2 linked regions of the Chloroflexus aurantiacus J-10-fl genome follow. The protein of the gene in region 2 binds, or shares a complex with, the protein of the main gene of each other region. Links are inferred from orthologs where the notes say so. Each region holds a gene or a part of one and is shown on either strand. Other genes may lie near its edges. The genes, in order: hisH and hisF.

Region 1 (3,293 bases), 2.1 Mb from region 2 along the record:
GTTGTGCCTCAACGGCCATACGGCGCATGGATTGCTTCTCGACTTGCAAATCATCACCGAAGCGGCGAACTTCCTGCATCACGGCAGCATCGGCTTCGCGTAAACGTTCGAGTTGTAACGTCAATTGCCGCTGACGCTCGTCAAGCTCTTTGACCTGTGAAGAGAGGGTGGCAATCTGGCGCTCAACCTGTTCAATCCGGCTCAACCAGCCGGCCAGAAAGTCGCGGTCCTGTTTGCGTGCTTCGGCAACCTGTTGAATTTGCGCTTGCATATCGCGAATGGGCCGCAGGCCATCTTCAATCTTGACCAGCGCGGTTGCCACTTCGCGGCGCAGGGCGACAACATCACGGCGCACAATTTCATTGGCCTGGGCAACCTCACCGGTGTGGCGGTCGAAGAGACTCTGAATCTGGGCGATGGTGCCCTCATTTTTACGTATTTGTTCCATCGCCCACTGATACTTGTTGGTCTGATCCTTCAGCAAGCGCCGTAATTCGTCAATCTGGCCTTGCAGGTAAACGAGTTGCGATTGTTCTTGCGCTCGCAGACGCTCTTCTTCATAGCGCGCCGTCAGGTCTGAATTTGACATAACAACTCCTGGTTGTGTGGTATTGCAGGTAAACAGCTTGCCATCGCTCTGGCATGCCCACCCGGTAGCTATACATTAGTCATGTGGGCAACGGCCATCGCTTCAGCCAGTTTTACTGCACCAACGTACAATGCCTTGCCGATAATCGCTCCTTCAACGCCGAGCTGGGCAAGCTGGCGCACGTGGTCGATACTGGCAATCCCGCCGCTGGCGATGATCGCCGGGCCGTGCGGTGTGATCAATTCGCTTAAGGCTGCAAAGTTCGGCCCACTGAGTGCGCCATCACGACTGATGTCGGTGTAGATGATGCGTCGGGCACCGAGGTTTGCCATCTGTTCAGCCAGCACGGTTGCTTTGACCGAAGAGGTTACTGTCCAGCCATCGGTAGCTACCAGGCCGTTGCGGGCATCGATCCCGATCACGATCTGCTCGCCGAAGCGGTCGAGTAGGCGGGCAACCAGGTCTGTTTCGGCAATAGCCGCCGTACCGATGATAACGCGCTCGACGCCGAGGGCTAATGCCGACTCAACATCCTGCTCTCGGCGCAAACCACCGCCTAACTGCACTGGAATCTGCACCGCCTGTGTGATAGCAAGAATGGCGTCGACATTCTGCGGGTGTCCGGCACGGGCACCGTCGAGATCGACCAGGTGCAGTCTGGTGGCGCCTTGCGCTTCCCAGCTTCGGGCCACCGCAACCGGATCGTCGGCGTAGACCGTCATTTGGGCAAAATCGCCTTGATACAAGCGGACGCAGCGACCATCTTTTATATCAATTGCCGGAATAATCTCCATTGTCACACTCCTTTTGGCTGGACGGCCTCGCTCCAGCGCACGAAATTGGCCAGCAGGCGCAAGCCATAGTCGCCACTCTTTTCGGGATGGAACTGTACTGCCGCCAAGTGGTCGCGAATAATGACGCTCGGAAAGGGGATGCCGTAGTCGGTGCGGGCCGCGATGATCGCCTCATCAGCTACCGCACAGTAATACGAATGCACGAAATAGACATCGGCTCCATCAGGAATATCGGCAAAGAGTGGATGGTTGCGGAATGTCGGGCTGATCTGAAGCTGATTCCAGCCGATCTGCGGTATCTTGCCGGCGTGTTCGGGAAGACGGCGTACTGTGCCGGGGATGATGTCGAGACACGAGTGGAGACCAAACTCTTCACTTTCACTCAGCAAGACCTGCATCCCGACGCAAATACCCAGAAACGGTGTACTGGCAGCGATAACTGCCGGTAAGACCTCTGCAATCCCCAGGTGGCGCAGACTGGCCATGGTATCAGCGGTCGCGCCAACACCGGGCAGAACGACCGCTTGCGCAGAACGGATCACCTCTGGGTTATCGGTTACGGTGAGTGTAGCGCCGACCCGTTGTAGTGCCCGTACCACATTGGGCAGGTTGCCGGCACCGTAGTTAATCACTGCTATCATGCTTCTCCCTGATATGTTGTCTGCATCAGCAGAGGATGGTAGGTGTAGAGACTGGTGATGATGTGTTCGATGGCCGGTTCGGGTGCATTCATCTTGCCCATGGGGTCAGAACCGGCCGGCATCCCCAACAGCAGGCGGAGCGTCGTCACTACACCCGCCGCCAGCGCCGGCAGGCTATACCCGCCTTCCAGTACGAAGCCGATCCGACCGTCACACAACTCGTCAGCCCAATCGCACAGGTGCTGCACGATGCGGGCAAAGCCCTGGATCGAGAGCGCCATCGGCCCAATCGGATCACTCCAGTGGGCATCAAAGCCGGCTGACACCAGAATGATCTCCGGTTGAAAACGGCGGAGCACTGGCCCGATGACGCGCTGAAATACCTGTTCGTAGCCGTGATCGCCGGTTCCATAGGGCAACGGTACGTTGAGGGTGGTGCCGCCGGCTGTGCGCGGATCACCCATTTCGTGAAGACTGCCGGTGCCTGGGTAGAGCGGCGCGGCATGGATCGAGCAAAAGAGAACTCGCCCATCACGGTAGAAGATGTCCTGAGTGCCATTACCGTGATGAACATCGAAATCCACAATCGCGATGCGCCGGAGATGGTGGCGATCCAGCAACACTCGTGCAGCGACTGCAATATTATTGAAGAGGCAGAAACCCATCGAGCGTATATCGGTCGCATGGTGGCCCGGTGGCCGCACCAGCGCAAACGCATTGTGGCAGCGTCCGCTTACCAGGGCTTCAGCCATACAAATCGTTGCGCCTGCTGCCAGCAGCGCAACATCCCACGACTCGGCAGTGACGTAGGTGTCGCTATCGATCTGTCCACCGCCATAACTGGCTAACTGACGCACGCGATGAAGCATGCTGGAGCTATGGACAGCAAGCAATTCAGCTTCAGTGGCCGGACGAATGGGTAACTGAAGCAAACGCGGCCACAACCCATCGACCTCAATTGCCCGTCGGATGGCGTGCAACCGCTCGGCCTGCTCAACGTGCCCGTGCCATGTGTGAAGATCAAACCGCTGATCGGTCACAATTGCAGTGGTCATATCTGTGCCTGTACCGCCCTGGAGCGCAGCCGGATACTCTCGCTACGACAATTGCATTCATTGTACCACGAGGCCGGCGGATGGCGGGAAGCGTGTGTCGCCGTGGTATAATTCACTAGCAAATCTGTGCGGATTGGAGACAGTCTATGGCGTATCCGCTATTGGTGTTAGTTGATGGTCACGCTTTGGCGTATCGGGCGTTTTTTGCGTTGCG
Region 2 (3,084 bases):
TTCTGACATAGTAGTCGCTATCCAGACAGGTTGGCCGGAGAAACTACGTGAAGGTTGCACTCATTGCTCTACCCGGCAAACAGACCAATCAGATGCCGCCGCTGACTCTGGCCTACGTGGCGGCTGTTTTGGAACAACGTCGCATCATTGTGCGCATGTACGACCATGCCCTGGATGCAACGGGAAGCTGGCACGATATTCGGCGTCGCCTGCAAACGTTTCAGCCCCAACGTGTCATCGTCGGCGGTGAAGATAGCCGCACGATTGAACAGGCAGTCGCGCAGATTCATCAGTCTTATCCTGACATTTTGCCATTGCTGGTTCAACGCAACGGTACTGATGCACCCGCAGCCATCACCGGTGTCCTGGCCTGGCTTGATGGCGTAGCAACGGTCAATCAATGCCTGCCAAACGATGTCCCCTTTCCGGCCCGTCATCTGTTGTCGCTTGAGCACTACGCACTCCGTGCACCGGGTGGAGAGCTACAAACCCCCGTTGTGATCGGCTGGCATATCAATGGGCAATGGCACATGCGCCAGCCCCGCCAGATCGGTCAGGAGCTGCGCACGCTGGTGGAAGAGGCCGGAATCCGCCACGTACTGTTTTGCGAACCGGCATTGACCATTGATGAACAGTGGTTTACTGAACTACTCAACTATCTGATAAGCGCCAGTTTGAATGTCAAATGGCAGGCAGCGGTCGCCCTCGAACACCTGGACGAAGAGACGATTCCGCGGCTGGCTCAGGCCGGTTGTGAAGCACTGACGTTTGTCATTGCCGCTACCAGCATTTTTGACTCTGCCAGCAGGCGTAACCAGGCGCGTAAACTGCTCACTACTATCCGTGAGCATGGTATCTACACCCACGCGACTATCCTGCTCGAACCGCCTTACGAATCCATCGCTCGCCTGATCGATGTTGCGGCTACGTTTAGCCTTAACGATGTCTCTTTTGAATTGATGCAGACGATGCGGGTTGGCGATGACGAGCAAACCATCAAACGCTTTGCCCGTCAACGGTATCAGGAAGGACAAACCCGCCAGCGCCTGATTGATCGCTTTGGCCCGGTGCTCGGCGGTTTGCTCTGGCAACTACGGGTGCAGCACGTGGATGAGGATGAGGAATTGGGTGGGTAGAAGCAGGTAAACTTCCTTATATCATCCTCACCGCCACCCCCCGTTCAGCCAGGTAGCGTTTGACATCGGCCACTGAGTAGTCGCCGAAGTGGAAGATGGACGCGGCCAGTACCGCATCGGCACCGCCTTCGACGATGCCGCGATACATGTCGTGCGGCGAACCGACACCACCGGACGCGATGACCGGTACCGGGGAAATGGCGGTAATCGCCTGTAATAGCTCCAGATCATACCCGGTACGCGCACCGTCGGCGTCCATGCTATTGATACAGATTTCACCGGCCCCCAGATCGATCCCTCGCTTGATCCACTCGATAGCGTCAAGCCCCGTCGGGCGCGGATTGGCCCCGGTATGGGTAAAGACTTCCCAGCGTGGTGGTTCGCCTGGCGCGTTCACCCGTTTGGCATCAACCGACAGCACAATGCATTGGCTGCCAAACCGCCGGGCGCCCTCGGCAATGAGCTGCGGGTTGTAGACCGCTGCTGTATTCAGGCTGACCTTGTCGGCACCGGCCCGCAGCATGCGGTACATATCGTCAACGCTGCGTAACCCACCACCAACCGTGAGCGGAATAAATACTTCGGCAGCCGTGCGTTCTACAACCTCGACCATAATGGCCCGCTCGTCGCTGGATGCCGTGATGTCGTAGAAGACCAGTTCATCGGCCCCGGCAGCATTGTAGGCAGCCGCCAGCTCTACCGGATCACCGGCATCACGGTGATTCAGGAATTTCACGCCCTTCACCACACGTCCTGCTTTGACATCAAGACAGGGAATGATTCGTCGCGTCAGCATATGTTCGTCCCCGGTAACGTTCGGAAATCGCAGTAATGGCCTGTAAACCATCGCTGAGTTGGTGGTCGTTGTTGTGCGCGACCACCTTCCTGTACGCATCAATCACTATTTTGGCCGTACCTGCCCACGCCGACCACGCTCTTCTACCGGTGCCGGAGGTTCCGCGTCTGTTGCCTGCCGGGCCTGTGCGTCATCGATCAGAAATTGGGTCGCACGCACCCCCCACACCGCGAGGAGTGAGACGCTGAAGAGCAGGAACGGGACGACCAGCACCAGGCTGCTGACAAACAAGATAAAGCCCATCAAGAGCATGGTGATCAGTGTATAGATGGGGCGACTGACGATCAAGATCAGAGCGTTGCGGGCAATCTGGCGGAGCGAAGGCTGTTCCAGTAACACCATCATTGGGAAAGCATAGATGATGATTGCCGACCAGAGCATGAACAGGTAGAGAAAAAAGCCGATCAGGAGTCCACCAAGCAGACCAGGTACGCCGGCGTAGAAGGCCAGATTCCATAAAATCAGGGCTAGACCTGCCATCCAGATACCGTATAAACGCCACGCCGGAAGCGCATACGTCCGCATACCGGCGAAGAAATCGGTTAATTTGCTGGCCCGGCCTTCGGTAATTCGCTTGCTCAGCGCGTACAGACCTCCAAATGCCGGTGCTGCCGGTAAGACGCCAACCAGTGCCGCCGCTGCTGCGGGGAGGGCAGCGTTGCTCACCATTGCAACGTAGGCAATACTGAAGAGTGGTACACTCAGCGCGGCCCAGATGATGTTGGCAAACGTGAGCAGCAGAAATTCATCAAACAGGTCGCGTAGTGCCTGCCAGAAGACGCGAAACGGTGCGGTGATATTGGCTGAATTGATTATTTGGCGCTGACTCATAGCTTGTGTATTATAGCTGAAGTTTGCGGTATCTGCTCTCGCCAATGTACGGGCGCCTGTAGCCACCGGCCTGTCTATAAGCGTTTGCCAGGACGGATACGCCCGTGATTCGGTCACTCCCACCAGAAAAAAGCACCCGGCTTTATACAACCCGTTGTCGATCCCGGCGCATAATACGACGCCGGCAGTTGTCACGAACTACGGTGCATCTTCGGCCCACAAGACCACGACCCGTTGATCGTCAATCGCAAACAGGCCGTG

The links.
Region 1: the proteins of hisF (region 2) and hisH are in contact, whole or in part, in a crystal structure (PDB 6RU0), measured with the Thermotoga maritima proteins. The link is inferred for Chloroflexus aurantiacus J-10-fl from one-to-one orthologs. Residues at the interface, in WP_004080486.1 of Thermotoga maritima: Met1, Leu2, Ala3, Arg5, Ser40, Glu41, Asp45, Glu46, Ala70, Glu71, Ile73, Asp74, Ile75, Pro76, Phe77, Asp98, Lys99, Ser122, Gln123, Glu161, Thr195, Leu196, Asn247, Arg249, Glu251; in WP_004080484.1 of Thermotoga maritima: Asn15, Arg18, Arg22, Arg117, Leu118, Pro119, His120, Met121, Gly122, Trp123, Asn124, Asn134, Gly135, Tyr136, Tyr138, Val140, Tyr158, Glu180, Lys181, Ser182, Ser183, Lys184, Ile185.

What each region holds. Positions count from the first base shown.
Region 1 is NC_010175.1:435,905-439,197, reverse strand. What follows is about bases 206-3,174. They hold hisH (imidazole glycerol phosphate synthase subunit HisH), read right to left. Parts: upstream 2,025-3,174; coding sequence 1,386-2,024; downstream 206-1,385. Other genes in these bases: CAUR_RS01750 (histone deacetylase family protein), read right to left, coding at 2,021-3,079; hisA (1-(5-phosphoribosyl)-5-[(5-phosphoribosylamino)methylideneamino]imidazole-4-carboxamide isomerase), read right to left, coding at 658-1,383; CAUR_RS01765 (coiled-coil domain-containing protein), read right to left, coding at 206-589. Outside these bases: more of CAUR_RS01765, read right to left, coding at 1-205; polA (DNA polymerase I), read left to right, coding at 3,226-3,293. UniProt on the Escherichia coli protein: IGPS catalyzes the conversion of PRFAR and glutamine to IGP, AICAR and glutamate. The HisH subunit catalyzes the hydrolysis of glutamine to glutamate and ammonia as part of the synthesis of IGP and AICAR.
Region 2 is NC_010175.1:2,514,071-2,517,154, reverse strand. The notes cover bases 43-2,802. They hold hisF (imidazole glycerol phosphate synthase subunit HisF), read right to left. Parts: upstream 1,933-2,802; coding sequence 1,153-1,932; downstream 43-1,152. Other genes in these bases: CAUR_RS09565 (YesL family protein), read right to left, coding at 2,038-2,802; CAUR_RS09575 (B12-binding domain-containing radical SAM protein), read left to right, coding at 48-1,136. In the rest of the region: more of CAUR_RS09565, read right to left, coding at 2,803-2,823; CAUR_RS09560 (hypothetical protein), read right to left, coding at 3,022-3,084.